One region of the Lysinibacillus sp. PWR01 genome, then DNA from elsewhere that is predicted to be linked to it. Evidence: riboswitches for the same ligand, from Rfam matches in the RefSeq annotation. Region 1 holds a riboswitch; each other region holds the start of a gene.
The links. A riboswitch is a leader RNA that binds a small molecule or an ion and turns the genes downstream of it on or off. The one in region 1 is predicted to bind thiamine pyrophosphate.

Region 2: it holds a riboswitch for thiamine pyrophosphate, as region 1 does, so the genes downstream of both, ACEVFT_RS14925 (ABC transporter substrate-binding protein) here and thiT (energy-coupled thiamine transporter ThiT) in region 1, are expected to answer to the same signal.
Region 3: it holds a riboswitch for thiamine pyrophosphate, as region 1 does, so the genes downstream of both, thiM (hydroxyethylthiazole kinase) here and thiT (energy-coupled thiamine transporter ThiT) in region 1, are expected to answer to the same signal.

Annotation. Positions count from the first base shown of each region.
Region 1 covers NZ_JBHERJ010000038.1:47,089-53,529, forward strand. The annotation lists gene ACEVFT_RS05600 (GNAT family N-acetyltransferase) at 1-27, opposite strand, end outside; gene ACEVFT_RS05605 (polyphosphate kinase 2 family protein) at 189-1,013, opposite strand; gene ACEVFT_RS05610 (hypothetical protein) at 1,231-1,926, shown strand; gene map (type I methionyl aminopeptidase) at 1,955-2,710, opposite strand; gene thiT (energy-coupled thiamine transporter ThiT) at 2,873-3,433, opposite strand; TPP riboswitch at 3,567-3,674, opposite strand; gene ACEVFT_RS05625 (magnetosome magnetite crystal formation protein family) at 3,802-4,125, shown strand; gene ACEVFT_RS05630 (hypothetical protein) at 4,181-4,303, shown strand; gene ACEVFT_RS05635 (AAA family ATPase) at 4,344-6,441, opposite strand, start outside.
Region 2 covers NZ_JBHERJ010000073.1:46,746-53,186, forward strand. The annotation lists gene parE (DNA topoisomerase IV subunit B) at 1-1,300, shown strand, start outside; gene parC (DNA topoisomerase IV subunit A) at 1,297-3,735, shown strand; TPP riboswitch at 3,856-3,966, shown strand; gene ACEVFT_RS14925 (ABC transporter substrate-binding protein) at 4,121-5,116, shown strand; gene ACEVFT_RS14930 (thiamine-binding protein) at 5,118-5,408, shown strand; gene ACEVFT_RS14935 (ABC transporter permease) at 5,408-6,181, shown strand; gene ACEVFT_RS14940 (ABC transporter ATP-binding protein) at 6,156-6,441, shown strand, end outside.
Region 3 covers NZ_JBHERJ010000089.1:126,319-132,759, forward strand. The annotation lists gene ACEVFT_RS20825 (alpha/beta-type small acid-soluble spore protein) at 39-254, shown strand; gene thiE (thiamine phosphate synthase) at 325-969, opposite strand; gene thiD (bifunctional hydroxymethylpyrimidine kinase/phosphomethylpyrimidine kinase) at 959-1,783, opposite strand; gene thiM (hydroxyethylthiazole kinase) at 1,771-2,538, opposite strand; TPP riboswitch at 2,626-2,723, opposite strand; gene mbcS (acyl-CoA synthetase MbcS) at 2,914-4,497, shown strand; gene sppA (signal peptide peptidase SppA) at 4,685-5,698, shown strand; gene ACEVFT_RS20855 (RDD family protein) at 5,711-6,337, shown strand.

The DNA.
Region 1 (6,441 bases):
TAATAGATTCCAAATTTTAAGCACCATTCTCCACACTAGCCTTCCAATAAATATCAATACATTCCTTTTTTGTTACATTGGCTACAATCCATTGATTGAAAACCCTATTTATATTTTATTGTATGTAAAAAAAGATGCTGCTACAACCAAAACAGCTCATGTCTTATTGTCATAGCAGCACAATTCAATTATTTAGTTTTTTGTTCTTTCTTTTTCTCGTTTACTATTTCCAAACTGGATGATTCAGCATCCTCTAGTTGTGCATTGTCTAACACATTTGTTAAATGAAGACCACGTCTTTGAGCTTCTCGTTCAATGTGTGCAATTGTTTCTTGAAGCACCTGAACACGTGCATACTTTTTGTCATCTCCAGCGACTAAGATCCAAGGAGCATCTTTTTTATCGGTCTTTTCAAACATTGCATTTGCTGCTTCAATATACTGCGGCGATTTATCACGATTGCGCCAATCTTCAGCTGTTAGCTTCCAAGATTTATAAGGATTTTGTTCACGTTCTTTAAAGCGTTTTAATTGCTCCTCATCTGAAACATGAAGCCAGAACTTAATAATTATGTAATCTCCTGCAGTTAAGATCTTCTCAAAATTATTAATTTCTTCATAAGCACGAGACCATTCATCCTTCGTTGCAAATCCTTCGATGCGTTCTACTAATACGCGACCATACCATGAGCGATCAAAAATAGCGATTTGTCCATGTTGAGGCAATTTTCTCCAAAATCGTTGTAAATAGTTGTAGCGTAATTCATGTGCTTGAGGAGCAGATATAGGGTGTACAACATAACCGCGTGGATCGACGCGTTCGATTAATCGTTTAATAGCGCCACCTTTACCAGCCGCATCCATTCCTTCAAATACCAAGATTAAGCCAATTTTATTTTTTAATAAAAACTGTTGCGCGTTTAACATTTCATATTGGAGTACTTTTAATTTCTTTTTATACATCTTTTTGTCTAGTTCAATGGATAGGTCTAGATTTTTCAAATTTTGTGCCATGAAACTTCACTCCTTTTATTTGGATATTCTTATTGTACTAAAGAAATATATGGATGCCTATCAGGCATGGTAAATTGTAGATATTATTAGTAAAACAACACGATACATTGTTAGGAATTTCCGTTATAATAAAAAAAGTGACAGTACTATACTTATTTGTCTTTTCCCTATACAATCTAACACGAAGGGAGAGGAAAACATGCCTCGGTTTATCATGATGACAATCTCTTATCTTGTCTCAATCATCCTAACCTTTTCATCCTTTTTCGTGAACATCAACGGTCAATCTTCGCTAGAAATCGCTAATCGTTTTTCTGTAGTATTTGCACCGGTTAGTATAAGTCATGTAATTTGGATTATCATTTATTTATTACTCGGTTATTGGTTAGTTATGAACATCAAAAAGACAACTTTGAAACAGTCTGCGCTCTTTAGTTGCATAAATATATTGCAAGCATTGACGGTATACGTCTGGCATCATGAGTTATTTATTGTTTCTCTTGGCATTACATTACTCTTAGTCTTGTATTTATTTATGCTGTATAATACGTACCCTCTTCAGGACAAAGCCTTGTCTGGTCGTATTCCTTTCTCCATTTATTTAGCATGGATGACATTTATTTTTATCACAAATACAAGCTTTACATTAACGGCTTATGGTTGGAACGGCTTTGGTCTTAGTACGCCTCTTTGGGCAGTGATTTTACTAACATTGGGAGGAGCCATTGCGCTACATATCCGTTTCCATCACTTTGATGTTATGTATCCAAGTGTTTTTATTTGGGCTTATATTGGAATCGCCATACATAATGGTTTTGATGAGCTACTTGTCACTACAGCCGCCTTATTTTTATGTGGTGTTCTCTTTGTTGGCATTTTATTTATTAAAAAAAATCCTGCCTACCAAAAATAAATTGGTTAGCAGGATTTTTCATTATATCCTATTCTTCGTCTAATGACGTTAGGATAATTGGTTTATCCTTTGTCACAATGACTGAATGTTCGATTTGAGCTACAAGTGATTTATCAGGTGTCACGAATGTCCAGCCATCACCAGCTTCTACGATATGCTCTGCTTTTGCTGAGATAAATGGCTCAACCGCAAGCACCATACCTTCTTTCATGATGGTAGAATCCCATGCATCATAATAGTTTAAAATATGATTTGGCTCATCATGTAAAGATTTACCTAAGCCATGACCTGTTAAATTCATAATAACAGTTAAGTCATTAGCATTCGCCTCACGTTCAACTGCTTTACCAATTTGATTTAATTTAGATCCAGCCTTTACCTTTGTCATTGCTCGATCAAAGGCACTTTTGGCAACACGGCATAGCTTTTCTTTGTCTTCATAGCCTTCACCAACAACAAATGAAATACCTGTGTCAGCAAAGTAGCCGTTTAAGGAGCCAGAAACATCAATATTCACAATATCTCCTTCTTGAATAACACGCTTCCCTGGAATACCATGCGCCACTTCTTCATTGACACTAATACATGTATACCCAGGGAAATCATATTCTCCCTTCGGTCCAGAAATAGCGCCTGCCTCCGCAAACATGCGGCCAGCAATTTCGTCTAGTTCAAGTGTTGTAACACCTGGTTTTGTTGCAGCTTTCATCGCTTCGCGAATTTCAGCACAAATGCGTCCTATTTTTTTAAAAGCTTCAATCTCTTCTTGTGTTTTTACAATCATGTATAACGTCCCTTTCATCTAATATCTATTCTTTAATATAACATAACTTTTTATGCGTATAACGATAAACGCTTTAAATATTGTATGCTTTCCTACTTTGCAAAGTGCTATAAGAGCTATTCACAACAAAAAAGTCCCCCCACTCATGTGAAGGGACTTGCATTAAGCTTTTCTTTGCATTAATTGTGGAGCGGCTGTGAATAAAAGAACACCAACGATAGCCGTTAATATAGTTGCTGGTAGCATATATGTACCGTTATAGATGATGGAATAGATCCAAGCATTTTGATCGCCAGCATATTCTGCAAAAAATACAGCACCAGCAATTGTATGTGCCGCGTATCGTAAGAAGCCTGCGAAAACGGTACCTATTATAATATAAAGTGCCATTTTTGTTTTGTTCATATGTTTAGCAGCGTCCAACACTGGTCCACGTACAACTGCCGCTAATCCTACAACTGTAAAAGCAACACCATAATCTAGTAATCCTTGTAGCCAGTGCACGATATAGGAACCAAACATTGTTTGCATAACACCCACAAGTAGTCCCGTTGTTAGCCCAGCTACTAGGCCCCAACGAAACGCGATTAACATAATAGGTACCATGACAAGACTAACTGAGCCACCTTGTGCCCATACTTTAAAGGATACCTGATCAAGTACTAGCCCAATTGCTGCAAATATCGCAATCTCCACTAGCATTAACAGTCTTTTTTTGTCCATACATATTCTCTCCTTTGTTCCGATGTAGGATACAAGAGCAGGAATAGAAATGCGCTGATATGTCTCTTTCTGACACCATTTTCCCCCGAGAATGAAAAAACGATGCCAGGACAGAGCCTCACATCGTACAAGTGTCGGTTTCTATCCACATCCCTACGCAAGCGTTAACTTACAGGTTCGAAGAGTCAAGGCATTACGTGCCCAGTCTCAGCTGACATCATCAGCTCCCCTTGTGGTCGTTACATCTGAATTTATTTGAACATTTTCATTGTACGCAAAGGCTAGGAGGATTACAACCTCTTCCATACATTATTTTTTTGAAACTTTGCTATTATTCATGCGTAAATATTAAAAAAGGAGGTACAACTATGGAGAATCAAAAAATTTTAGCTGCCTTTAGTTATCTTAGTATTTTCTTCGCCCCTTTCATCGTTCCATTAATTGTGTACATTGTGACAAAAGATAGTGATGTAAAAAAACATTCGATTCGTGCACTTGTCTCTCATTTAATTCCTTTTGTTTTTGGCATCCTGTTCTTTATTGTCTTTGTTTTTTCCACATTTAGTTTAGATCCAACCTCCAGTAATAATACAGTGATGATTATTTGGTTTGCTTCATTCGCCATCTATGCCCTCGTCTCACTTGGTATTGTGATCTGGAATATTATTCAGGCTGTTCGCGTTATCCGCTAATGTTTTATTTTTAAGAGAAACAGGTAGTAGTAATTGTAAAAGGAGCTGTTTTTGAATGAAAGTATCAAACGTTGTGAAAACCGCAGTAAAGTTAGCACCGATTGTTATTCCTATCGTCAGGAAAGTAATGGCTGCAAAAAAGGGAACAACGCCTACAGCCACACCTCGAAAAAAATAAACGAAGGCGTATTCCTTTTTTTCGGAAATACGCCTTCGTTTTATTTCACTTCAAAATGTGTTTGACTATGTCCATTCAATGTTTTTTCTACATGTAAAACTGCTGGCATCGCAGATTTCAATTCAGGTACATGAGAAATAACACCAATCATACGACCAGAATCCTGTAAATCAATTAATGTATCAATTGCCTTGTTTAGTGATTCCTCATCGAGTGAACCAAAGCCTTCATCAATAAACATCGTTTCAATATGAATATTACCTTGGAAGCTTTGAATCACATCTGCCATTCCCAAAGCAAGACTTAGCGAAGCATTAAATTTTTCGCCTCCTGATAATGTTTTAACATCTCGTAATTGATCCGTATAGGCATCATAAACATCAAGACCAAGTCCACTTTGCTTTGCATGCTTTTCCAATCTATCTGAGCGTCTGAGCTCAAATTGACCGTTTGATAAATGATACAGCCGTATATTGGCAGCTTCTGTAATTTGATCTAAATAATTAATTTGTATATAACGCTCAAAGGATAGCTTTTTCGCGTTTTGTCCGTTTAATAATCCATAGAGTTCCTTTACTCGCCCTGCTTCCTGTTCAAGTAAATGAAGCTCTCTCGCTATTTCTTCTACCTTTTCAATAAAGCCCTGGCATGCTTGTGCAAAGCCATTCATCTGTTGCAAACGTTTAAATGCTTCCTCATAGGAAATACGATGCTGTTCTACCCTTGCTTCCATCAACACTAAATCTTGCTTCTCTTTCCCTTGAAGATATGTAGCCCCTTCGGTAATTTGGATTTTCAAAGTGTGGACTTGTAAAGCATAGTCGCTGCATGTTTTTCGAAGGGCATCTAATTGCATGGCACTCCGTTTGGCACTAGCATATTCCTCGTAGCTATTGAAACCTATTTCCTGCATATTTGCTGAAAATTGCTGAAGCTTTTCATTCATTTTGAGCTGTAATTCCTCAAAAGACTGTTTGGCAATTTCTACAGTTAATTTTGCATTGCTAGCCGCTTCCTTTGCCACATGCAAATTTTCTTGACTCGCTTGCCATCTTTTTTGCAGATTTTCTTTCTGTTTACTGACATCAGTAAGTTGTTGCTTTAATTGCTGTATAGTTGGTAAGTTAGCTGGCATCTGCTTCAGCTGTTCTTCTACAACCGCTTGTAATCTTGTCCATTCTTTCATCTGCTCCGCTAAATATTGCTCTAGTTTGCTCTGCTTGTTTCGTAGCTGTTCTATTTGATCATGCTGATGTTTTATTTTTAATCGCATATCAGCTAATTGGTTATGAATAATTTTTAAGGTAGCAATTTCTTTCTCCACTTCATGTAAAGTAGCGGTGATCTGTGCTTGGTCTTCTTGTTTAATATGCTGTGCCTCAAGTTGTTGACATGCATCTTGAAGAAGTTGTTGTGCAGATGCTAAAAATGCCTCTTGTTCTAGATACTTACGCTCGTCTGAAGATGCCTTTGCTCTTAATGTTTCTACTTCAGCAAGCTCGATAACTTCCAGTTGCTCATTGTGTGCTTTCTGATGAGTCATACTACCACAGACAGGACAAGGGTCCCCTTCCTTCAGCTGTTTGGCTAAAATACTAGCCTGACTCGTCAACCACCGTTGCTGCAATAGCTGAAGTGCCTCATTGCTTTCTTGATAGAGAATAGCTGAAGCGGCTACATCCTGCTTTGCTAACTCTACTGTATTTTTATATTTCTCAACCTGCTTGACTAAAGCTACCTGTTCCCGTAGTTTCGGTAACTGTTCTAAGTAGCCTTCATATGGCTCACCCTGTTTTTCATAGCCCTCCACCGTTTGAGAAAAATGCTTCAATTGCTCTTGTTCTTTTTCCAAAAGCATAAGGTTATCAGTTACTGCTCGTTTCGCTGTTTCAGCATATTGCTCCGCTATTTGCAGCTGTTGTATATTATTTTCATACGCTTCAAATTTCGGCAATAACGCCTGTAACTGCATTTCCTGCTGTAAGATTTGCTGACGTTCAGGCTCTTTAGCCTCTTCTACTGCATATTCTTCTTGTGCACATTGCAACTGTTCTTCTGCCTGCTGTTGTTTAACTTTCGCTTGTTGAAAGGCTTGTTCTTTTACGTTCAGTTCAGCACGTAAATCCCTGCCTTGTTGT
Region 2 (6,441 bases), on a different contig from region 1:
TGAAGCTTTCGTTGCGTATTTGAATGAGGAAAAAGATGTCCTTCATCCAGTGAAATATGTAGAAGGTATACAAGATGATATCGAAGTAGAGTTCGCTTTCCAGTATAACGATGGTTATTCGGAAACGATCTTATCATTTGTTAATAATGTTCGTACACGTGATGGTGGTACACATGAAACGGGTGCAAAAGCAGCATTGACACGTGTCTTTAATGAATATGCAAGAAAAATTGGCTTGTTAAAGGACAAGGATAAAAACCTTGAGGGAACAGATATTCGTGAGGGCTTAGCGGCCATTGTGTCTGTTCGTATCCCAGAGCACTTACTACAATTTGAAGGTCAAACAAAGGGCAAGCTTGGTACAAGTGAGGCTCGTTCTGCAGTGGATAGTGTGGTGTCTGAACAAATTTTGTATGTGCTAGAGGAAAATGCGGAGTTATCGGCTTCCCTTGTCCGTAAAGCGATTCGTGCGCAGCAAGTACGTGAAGCGGCTCGTAAAGCACGTGAGGATGCACGAAATGGGAAGAAAAACAAAAAGGGTAGTACGATTCTATCAGGAAAATTAACGCCAGCTCAGTCACGCAATGCGTCAAAAAATGAGCTGTATTTAGTCGAGGGTGATTCTGCAGGAGGTTCTGCCAAACAAGGCCGTGATCGTACATTCCAAGCGATTCTGCCATTGCGTGGGAAAGTAATCAACACAGAAAAAGCCAAGCTACAGGACATTATGAAAAACGAAGAAATTTCAACGATTATCCATGCGATCGGGGCAGGTGTTGGAACGGATTTTGCGGTGGAGGATTCCGCCTACGATAAAGTAGTGATTATGACTGATGCGGATACAGACGGGGCACATATTCAAGTCTTGCTATTAACATTCTTCTATCGTTATATGCGTCCACTAATTGAAGCAGGAAAAGTCTATATCGCGCTACCACCGCTTTATAAAGTCTCGAGAGGTACTGGAAAAAAAGAAGTCATTGAATATGCTTGGACAGAAAATGATTTACAAAAGGCCATCAAAAAGGTTGGAAAGGGTTACATATTACAGCGCTATAAAGGTCTTGGTGAGATGAATGCAGACCAACTATGGGACACAACGATGAACCCTGAGACACGGACATTGATTCGTGTCACAATCGAGGATGGTGCACGTGCAGAGAGACGTGTCACGACGTTAATGGGCGATAAGGTAGAACCACGTCGTAAGTGGATCGAAGCCAATGTAGACTTCGGTATGGAGGATGATTCTAACATTTTAGAGAATGAATTCATCCAACAAGAGGAGGACCAAGCATGAGTAGTACAGAAAAGTTTCAAGATTTACCGTTAGAAGAAGTGATGGGTGACCGTTTTGGTCGCTATAGTAAATATATTATTCAAGACCGCGCGTTGCCTGATGCACGTGACGGTCTTAAACCAGTACAGCGCCGTATTTTATATGCGATGTTTACAGAAGGCAATACAAACGATAAACCGTTCCGTAAATCCGCAAAAACAGTGGGTAACGTAATCGGTAACTATCATCCGCACGGCGATAGCTCTGTGTATGAGGCGATGGTCCGTATGAGTCAGGACTGGAAGGCGCGTCATATGCTCATTGAGATGCACGGGAACAATGGCTCGGTCGATGGTGATCCACCAGCTGCGATGCGTTATACAGAGGCGAGACTATCTGCTATTGCCGCTGAAATGCTACGAGATATTGGCAAGAAAACGGTCGAGTTTGTGCCGAATTTTGATGACCAGGATATGGAGCCAACCGTTTTACCAGCACGTTTTCCAAACCTATTAGTCAACGGCTCTACAGGGATTTCCGCTGGTTATGCGACGGATATTCCGCCACATGCCTTAGATGAAGTACTGGATGCTGTGTTGATGCGCTTAGACAAGCCTAATGTTAGTGTAGATGAATTGATGACGGTGATTAAAGGGCCAGATTTCCCAACTGGTGGTATCATTCAAGGTGTGGACGGCATCAAAAAGGCGTATGAAACAGGTCGCGGCAAAATCATTGTCCGTGCTCAAGCAGTTGTCGAACCAATCAAGGGTGGTAAAGAGCAAATTGTTATCACGGAGTTACCATACGATGTAAATAAAGCGAATCTTGTGAAAAAAATTGATGAGCAACGTGTAGATAAACGACTAGAAGGTATTGCGGAAATTCGAGATGAATCAGACCGTACAGGCTTACGTGTCGTGATTGAGCTGAAAAAGGATGTACCAGGGCAAGGAATTTTACAGTACTTGTTTAAAACAACGGATTTACAGGTAGCTTATAATTTTAATATGATTGCCATCCACAATCGTCGCCCAACGATGATGACATTGCCATTATTGCTGGACGCGTATATCGCCCATCAAAAAGAAGTAGTGACAAACCGCTCCATTTACGATTTACAAAAGGCAAAGGACCGTTCTCATATTGTAGAAGGCTTAATTAAAGCCCTTTCCATTTTAGATGAAGTGATTGCGACGATTCGTTCTTCTAATGATAAGAAGGATGCGAAGCTTAATTTACAAGCGAAGTTTGATTTTACAGAGGTACAAGCAGAGGCCATTGTAAGCCTACAATTATATCGTTTAACGAATACGGATATTACAGAGCTTCGTCAGGAACAGGACGAATTAAATAAGTTAATTGCCAAGCTAGAGGGCATTCTACAAAGTGAAGCCAAGCTAGTACGTGTTATTAAACAAGAGTTGCTAGACATTAAGAAACGCTTTACAGAGCCACGTCGCTCGAAGATTGAGCAAGAAATTGAAGAAATTAAAATTACATTAGATGTCCTTGTGCCAAGTGAAGAGGTTGTCGTGACAGTGACGAAGGACGGTTATATTAAACGTACATCGACACGTTCTCATGCCGCTTCAAACGGGCAAGATTTTGCCATGAAGGATTCGGATTATTTATTGTATGAAGCAAACTTAAATACACAGCACCATCTATTGCTGTTCACAAATCGTGGCAATTATATTTATCAACCTGTTCATGAGCTTCCTGACATACGCTGGAAGGACCTGGGCCAGCATATTTCCAGTATTGTCCCAACAGGGGAAGATGAATCGATTATTGCGGTCTATGGCTTTGAAACATTTGAACAGCCCAATACGTATGTCTTCACAGCCACAAAAGATGGTCAAATTAAGCGCTCACCACTCGCAGACTATGCGGTAACACGTTATTCAAAGCCAATTAAAACGATGAACGTCAAGGCTGGTGATGCGATGATCTATGCATCGTTTGTGACGGATGATGTAGAACTGATGCTAACAACGGATACAGCCTATGCGATTCGTTTCCCGATGGAGGAACTACCCGTTACAGGTGTGAAAACAGGCGGTGTGAAAGGGATCACGCTAAAAGATGGAGAAGCCTTAGTTGGTGTCAATGTGCTACAGCCTGATGTTACACAATATGTAGTGATTGTGACACAGCGTGGAGCCGTGAAGAAAATGAATGTCGCTGAAGTTGAAGTAGCAAGTCGTGCAAAACGCGGACTAAAAGTATTAACAGAGTTAAAAGCAAATCCTCACCGAATTGTAGCAGTTATACAAGCGACAGACGAGGAGCAGGTTGTGATTGAAACCGAAAAAGGCGTTCAAGAGGTAATTGCTGTACAAGCATTGTCTCGTGCAGATCGCCATTCCAACGGTTCGTTTAAAGTGGATATTGCAACAGATGGGGCGATTTCCCATGTATTAACAGCCAAAAAAGAACAAAAACCTAGCTAATATCATGCCCAGTCTCTTAGGAGAGCTGGGCTTTTGTCTTGAATACAATCGCTATTCAAAAATAGCACCTTGTCATTTAAGTGTAACTATGGGTATAATAATCATCGAAAAGTTCATAGCGAAAGAATGTAGGGGGGCTAGTAGTTGCTAGCTGAGATTGTGTCCGATAGACGCTGACCCTTTGAACCTGATTTGGCTCGTACCAGCGTAGGGAACATCTATTCAAAAAAGCAAAGTTTTGAAGAATGATTGTAATACGTCTGGGAGGAATCCTAGGCGTTTTTTTATGTTTTCAAGCAATAGTTTGAAAACCTTGTATACGCTTTCTTCTGGTGACAACATTCATTCATGAACACTTTCATATTACAAACTGGGAGGCTTTCGCATGAAAAAATGGTTATTTATTCTATTGGCAGCACTTTTGACTTTAGTGGGCTGTAGTGACAAGGAGGACAAGCAGGCAACTGACAAGCTGAAAAAGGTGTCTGTGGTACTGGATTGGACACCGAATACGAATCATACAGGTCTGTATGTCGCAAAAAAACTTGGTTATTTTGAGGAACAGGGCTTAGATGTTGAGATAATTATGCCTGGTGAGGCGGGCGCAGATCAGCTTGTTGCTTCTGGAAAGGCAGAATTTGGCGTGAGCTATCAGGAAGGCATTACACAGGCGCGTGTACAAGATGTGCCGCTGGTCTCTATCGCAGCGATTATTCAGCATAATACATCTGGCTTTGCTTCTATTGCATCAAAAGGCATTACATCGCCAAAGGATTTTGAAGGTAAAACTTATGGTGGTTGGGGTGCGCCATTAGAGCAAGCCGTTCTCCAATCATTAATGCAAACAGAAAAGGCAGATATCAATAAGCTAGATATCGTCAATGCAGGGGATTTAGATTTCTTCACAATGATGGAAAAAGACATTGATTTTGCTTGGATTTATTATGCATGGACTGGGATTGAAGCTGAGCTGCGTGGGGAAAAGATTAATATGCTGTATCTAACGGATTATAGTGATCAATTGGATTACTATACACCTGTTCTAGCTACGAATGAAAAAATGCTACAGGACAACCCTGATGTTGTCAAAGCCTTTGTTGCAGCTACATCAAAAGGCTATGAATACGCAATAGAAAACCCAAGTGAAGCAGCTGATATGTTAATCGAAGCGGCTCCTGATTTAGATAAAGAGCTAGTGCATAAAAGTCAGGAATGGCTGGCAGATAAATATCAGAATGATGCCAAGCAATGGGGAGAGCAAAAGCTTTCTGTGTGGGAAAACTATGCAAAATGGATGTCTAGCAATCATGTACTAGAGGGCGAGTTTGATGCGAAACAAGCCTTTACAAATGATTTCTTACCTAAAAAGGAGGCCAATTAAGATGGCAAATTCATTAATCAGTGTGCAAATCATACCAAAGACAGAGAAATATGAAGATGTTATACCTTATGTGGATGCAGCGATTGCTGTGATCGATGCTTCTGGCGTGAAATATGAGGTACATCCATTGGAAACAACGATGGAAGGCGAGCTTTCTACATTGCTCCAAATCATTGAAAAAATGAATGAGAAGATGATCGAGCTTGGTGCCATTAATGTTATTACACAAGTGAAAATTTTATATCAGCCAAAGGGTATTACGATGGATACATTAACGGAGAAATATCAGTAATGAAACGTGCATTGCAAAAGGGAAGGACGATAATTTTTATCGCCTTCCTCTTATTCATATGGGAACTAATCGTGCATTTTGCTGAAGTTCCACATTGGTTATTACCTGCGCCAAGTAGTATTTTGTGGGAAGCCTTTCAGTCGTATCAAACCTTTCTACCACATGTATTTGCTACGGTGCAATTAGCCTTACTAGGTCTGGCCATTGGCATTGCTTGTGGTCTAACGGTGTCGATTGTGTTGCATCGTTTTACATTCATTCGGGAGTTGTTTTATCCAATTCTTATTATGTCGCAAAATGTTCCCATTCTTGTCTTGGCACCATTGCTTATTATTTGGTTTGGCTTTGGCTTATTACCGAAGCTCATTATTATTTGCCTCGTGTGCTTTTTCCCAATTGTCATTGCAGCGATGGATGGATTTAGGCAAACGGCCCCTGAATTAAAGCATTATTTTGCCATGATCGGTGCTACCAAGGCACAAACCTTTTGGAAGCTGGAATGGCCTCATGCCTATCCAGCCATTTTCTCAGGCGTTAAAATTGCTGCTACATATAGTGTGATGGGGGCTGTGATTGCGGAGTGGCTCGGTGCAAAAAAGGGTATTGGTGTTTACATGACCTTAGCTCAGTCCTCCTTCCGCACAGATCGTGTATTTGTGGCAATTTTTGCGATTGTTCTCTTGAGCTTACTATTGTTTAGCGGGATTCGTTTGATTGAAAAATTCATGGTGAAGGGGAGAGGCTATCATGCTCAGCATTCAAAACATCGCTAAATCCTTCGATGCACTAAAAGTCCTTGATCAACTTTCATTTGACGTAAGGGATGGTGAGTTTGTGGCCATTGTGGGTCCTTCAGGCAGTGGTAAGAGCACACTTTTTCAATTAATTGGTGGTGTTTCGCCAATTGATCAAGGAGCCATTTTATTAAATGAAGAGGATATCCAGCAAAAAAGAGGAACGATTGGCTATATGCCACAGCAACCTTGCCTATTACCCTGGCGTACGATTTTAGAAAATGTCACGCTTGTAGAGG
Region 3 (6,441 bases), on a different contig from region 1:
AATATCGCACATTCTATATTCACAAGGAGGTGAGAGACATGACTTCAAACAACAACCGCAGTTCAAACAAGCTTGCAGTACCTGGTGTACAACAAGCACTTGATCAAATGAAATACGAAATTGCACAAGAATTTGGTGTTCAATTAGGAGCTGAAGCTTCAGCTCGTGCCAACGGTTCCGTTGGTGGTGAAATCACTAAACGTCTTGTACAAATGGCAGAATCTCAATTAAAAGGTATGCCAAACAACCAATAAATGCTGATTAAGCATTTATAAACTTAAAACCAGTGACCGTAAAAGGCACTGGTTTTAGTTTGTTTATTGATCATTTATTTATACGACATAAAGACTTAAACGTAGATACTGTATGTTCAATATCTTCGCTTTGACAGATAGCTGAAATCACAGCAATACCATCAGCACCAGCTTGAAATACAGTATGTGCATTTGTACAATTAATTCCTCCGATTGCTACAATCGGTAATTCAGGATGAAGATAATGAGCCTGCTGTAAAAAAGATGTGCCACAAGGTGGTTGTGCATCACTTTTAGAAGATGTTGCAAAGATTGGACCAATCCCTACATAATCAGCTTGATGGTTAATAGCCGTTTGCAATTCGTCCTGTGAATGGACAGAAACACCAAGAATCATGTTCCCAATTCTTTTACGTGCTACTCCAACAGGTAAATCATCTTGTCCGATATGAACACCATCAGCACCGAGTCGCATCGCTAGCTCGACATCGTCATTAACGATAAAGGGTACACTATACTGATGACATCGTTTTTGACATTGGCGTGCAAACTGTTCATAGGCTAATCCAGTTAACGCATGAGGACCTTTTTCGCGAAATTGAAACATTGTAATGCCTGCTTGTAATGCCTTTTCTAGGATATAGATCGATTGTTCATGATGAGGAACATTGCTCGTACCCATAATAAAATAAAGCTGCAAATCCTTACGTTTCATGAATAATCACCTCACAGGCTTCCTTATGCTGTTGATAAGCAAAATGATTTGTGGGTCCATGACCATTTCCAATCGATAAATCATACATAATTGCTAATTGGATAAACTTTTTAGCTTCAATAATGGCTTCTTCCATAGCAAATCCCCGTCCAAGAAAAGCAGTAAGTGCTGCTGAAAATGTACATCCAGTACCGTGCGTATTTTTTGTTTGGATTCGAGGAGACTGCATCGAAAAAGATCGTCCATTTTTGAAAAATACATAATCAATAGCATAAAGTGGATCTGTTAAATGTCCACCTTTGATGATGACACATTGTACACCAAGTTGTAACAAGCTTTGAGCTACTTCTTTCATATCTTCAAAATGATGAATAGTTCTCCCTGTAAGTGTCTCTGCTTCGGGTATATTGGGCGTAACAACCGTAGCAAGTGGTAGTAAAGTTGAGCATAGTGCATCGATAGCTTCTTGCTGCAATAGGCTTTCTCCACCTTTTGCAATCATCACTGGATCAACAATCAGTGGAATGTTTAGCTCACCGATCATGCTTGCGATTGTTTTGATAATAGCTGAGGAATAAAGCATTCCTGTTTTAATTGCAGTTATTGAAAAATCTTCTACTAAGGCCTCGAATTGTTTTTTTATAAAGGAAACGTCAATTGGGTAAACACCTGTTACACCCAATGTATTCTGTGCAGTTAATGCTGTAATGACAGAGGTGCCAAACACTTTTAATTCCTGAAATGTTTTTAAATCAGCCTGTATACCAGCACCGCCTCCGCTATCTGAGCCAGCAATCGTCGTTACAATATGCATGAAGCTTCACCATCCTTTGACAAACGATGTATAGCATTAAGTAAGGCGATTTGAAAATCACCGATATCTGCAGTAAATGCTGATGCTAGTAAACCTGCTTTTTTATAGTAAGTAAGTGTTTCTGTTAATTGCTGGTAAGGGTTAGGTCCAACACGATAGGCAGCACCGCAAATTGCGCTTAGTAAACAACCTGTACCCGTTACTTCCGTCATTTGTGGATGACCACCAGCAATCCATTGGCTATGCTTACCATCAGTTATAAAATCACGTTCCCCCGTTACAATAACTATGCATTGATAGCGTTGAGCCAATAATGTGGCTTCTGCTTCCATAGCGATGGAGCCATGACCACTATCGACACCCTTTTGTTGCCAATCTACACCGGCTATTGCAGCAAGCTCGCCAAGATTACAGCGAATCACAGCAAATTGTATGTTCTCAAGTAAATGTTTGACGGTTTCCTTACGATAAGTTGTGGCTCCAACGCCAACAGGATCTAAAATAACAGGAATACCAAGTGCATTCGCTTTTTTACCTGCTAATAGCATGGCGCTTTTTGTACGATCATTAAGCGTTCCAATATTAATTAATAGTGCTTGAGCAATCGCTACCATTTCCTCTGTCTCTTGGCTGTCATCAGCCATTACCGGTGAGGCACCTATTGCTAATAAACCATTTGCTTGAAAATTTGCCACTACATAATTGGTGATGCAATGGACGAGTGGTTGCTGTTGACGAATTGTTTGAAATATCATTGTAGTCCTCCTCTGTGGATGGACGTAAGCATGCAAAAAAGGCTCTTTTTGTGTAAAAATGCACGAAAAAGAGCCTTTCATCTGTAAAAAACGATGTCTATTGCTCCCTACGTCAGTATTAACTAACAGGTTCAAAGGGTCAGGTTTTACCTTCTCAACTCTTGCGAGTCCCCCTGCAATCTTGTATTTAGTTGACCAAAATGTACCACACTTTTCATATGTATTCAATAACTAGTTTTCCTATAAACAAAACGTGACTGATGCCATATAGCAAAGTATGATAGTTGTCATGACTTTAAAGAAATTGAGTGTAAACCATTGAAAATAATGAAAAAGGAGTTTTATAATGTGTCATAGCAAAAGGGGGCATTTGCCATGAAAAGACAAGATTTAGTTGCACCAGAATGGTATAACATAGCAGAGGAAATTGAAAAATATGCGCAGGATGCAACAAAAAATGCTTTAATCATTTATGAAGAAAATCAAGACGTCCAATTTATTACATATGCACATTTATTGGAAAAAGCGAATCAAGCAGCACATGTTTTCACCAAGCAAGGCTTAAAGAAAGGTGATGTCATTTTAGTGATGGTACCACGTTCAGTGGAAGCATATATTGTGTATATTGCTGCATTGAAAGCGGGTTTAACCATTATTCCAAGCTCAGAAATGTTAAGAACAAAAGATATTGAATATCGTATTCACCATGCCAATGCTAAAGCGGTTATTGCATTTGAACCTTATATTGAACAATTTGATGAAGTGGGGAATTTACAAGGCATATTGCAATTTGTCATAGGGCATGCACACGAACCTTGGCAGAACATACTTGAAAAAATGCATAATCAACCTACAACTTACATAAACCCTATCCCGACTAAAAGCACTGACAATGCATTTTTAGCCTATACAAGCGGAACAACAGGAAATCCGAAAGCAGCGGTGCATACTCATAGTTGGGGCTATGCACATTTACGAACAACAGCACCACATTGGCTGGGTGTACATGAAAATGATATTGTTTGGGCAACTGCAGCACCAGGATGGCAAAAATGGATTTGGAGTCCGTTTCTTGCTACTTTGGGTAGTGGTGCTACCGCATTTGTCTACAAAGGTAAATTTGAAGCAGCTACTTATTTAGCATTGCTTGAAAAATTCAAAATCAATGTACTATGCTGTACACCAACAGAATATCGTTTTATGGCAGCGCTTGAAAATTTACATGAATATGATTTAAGTGCAATTCGCCAAGCTGTATCAGCTGGTGAGCCTTTAAATAGTGAGATCATTAAAGTTTTCTTGGAAACATTCAAATTACAAGTACGAGATGGCTACGGGCAAACGGAAAATACATTATTGGTGGGAACAATGGTGGGGATGGAGGCGCGAGTTGGCTCTATGGGGAAACCTACTCCTGGCAACACCGTTGAGATTATTAATGATTTGGGCAAACCCGTTACTGTGGGAGAAGTGGGCGATATTGCTGTTCATCGTGAAACACCAGCCCTCTTTAAAAAATATTTAAATGATCCTGAACGTACAAATTTACAATTTCGTGGGGATTGGTATATTACAGGAGATCGTGCCTATAAAGATGAAGATGGCTATTTTTGGTTTGATGGCCGAGGCGACGATGTCATTATTTCCTCAGGCTATACGATTGGACCCTTTGAAGTAGAGGATGCCCTAATGAAGCATCCGACTGTGAAAGAGGCTGCAGTGGTTGCGAGTCCTGATAAAGTCCGTGGAAATATTGTCAAGGCATTTATTGTTCTGCGCAACGATGAAAAAGGTGATGAAGCACTTATTCAAACACTTCAAAGTCATGTGAAATCACTGACTGCTCCATACAAATATCCACGTGCTATTGAATTTGTAGAGGAGCTACCGAAAACATCTTCAGGGAAAATTAGACGTGTCGAATTACGACAACAAGAAATCAAACAACTCCAATCATGATCATTTCCTAGGAAATAATGTCGAAAATCAAAGTTCATGCAAAGGTATGGACTTTGATTTTTTTAATTTTTTTAGGTAAGGTAGGATAAGGAAATAAATAGCATAAAGCTTTTTGCATAGTATTATTGCAAAAAAATGAAACAAATGTGTAATTCATACGTATTACGTGTTAAGGAGGCGGAAAGACATGAATGTAAAAAGGTGGGTTGCTTTAGTAGTTGCAGGTGTTCTTTTACTATTTTCATTAGGAATTAACACCATTTTTGCGCTTTTTAAAGCAGATTTCCTAGGTAATTTTGATAGTTTAATGGCAGGTAATAATTTAGATGTATATGAAAATGTAATTGAAGGGGAAAATTTTGATAAGCGAATTGCTTATTTAAAGGTAGATGGAGCGATTCAAGATATTGGCTCAAGTACATTGTGGCAACCAGTTGCCTATGATCATCAATTTTTCTTAGAACAATTGGATAATATTTTATATGATGAGTCCATACAGGGTGTTGTTTTAAGCGTCAATTCACCAGGTGGTGGTGTGAAGGAATCAGCAGAAATCTATAAAAAGCTTCTGAAAATTAAAGAAGAACGACAAATTCCAATTTATGTATCAATGGATTCTATGGCCGCTTCAGGTGGTTATTATATTTCGGCACCTGCAGATAAAATATTTGCCCATCGTGATACAATAACAGGTTCTATTGGTGTCATCATGCAATCCATTAACTATCAAGAGCTGGCTGAAAAAGTTGGTGTTAAATTTGAGACGTTTAAATCAGGGGAGCATAAAGATATGCTAAGCCCAATGCGTGAAGTGACAGCAGAGGAACGTGCAATGATGCAAGATATGATTAATGAAACGTACGAAGAATTTGTAGATATTGTAGAACAGGGACGTAATATGTCTGAAGCAGAAGTGAAGAAGGTTGCAGATGGTCGTATTCTTGGTGGTACAAAAGCGCTTGAAGCAGGATTAATTGATGAAATTGGTGATGAAGAAGCGGCCATTGCAGCTCTTCGTGAAGATTATGGACTTGAAGATGCCGCTTTATTTGAGTATTCATATGATATGGGTGGCTGGCAATCATACGTTGGTATGAAAATTGGCTCCATGTTTGGTCCATCTGCAGAAGAGAAAATGCTAATGAAAATCATGACGGACTATAGCGCACCGAAAATGATGTATCTATACGGGGAATACTAGGGGGGGAGCACAATGACAAACAATGAAATTGTTATGCAAGGTTCACCCTCTATGGAAAATGGCTTTCTTATGAAGACATCAGGAGAATCAGCAAAGCATAAAAACTATGCATTAAAAACTGCTGGTTTTTGGGTACGATTTTGGGCATTTTTATTAGATGGATTCATTATTTCTGCTGTAGGTGGAATACTCGTTAATCCTATTTTTTATCTGATGGATTGGTCCTTATCTGATTCTGTTTGGTACGCGCCGATTTCTATTATTACAGCAATCTTCTACTATAGCTATTTTGTGTTGATGACAAAGTTCTTTGGGCAAACATTAGGGAAAATGGTATTTGGATTACGTGTGATTTCATTAAAGCATGATCAGCTAACTTGGTCAGATGTGTTATTCCGTGATTGGATTGGGCGTATCATCAATAATATTTTTATGCCACTGTATATTTTGGTAGTGATTTTACCAGAAAATCAAGGTTTACATGATTATTTTGCCGATACAACAGTGGTGCACGAAAAAATCTTTATTGAAAAGGATTCAACACCAACTACTTTACCAAAGCAAGAAGAGATTATAGAAACTACTGAACAAGAAGAAAAACTAGAACTAGCCAAGCTAGAGGAAAAAAATGAACAATAAACAAATGGCTGTCTCAAATTAGGAGACAGTCTTATCTATTTCTAAGTATGTAAGCTATCATAGTTGCAATTAATTCCCTTCATTTAGTAATATTATGTACATAT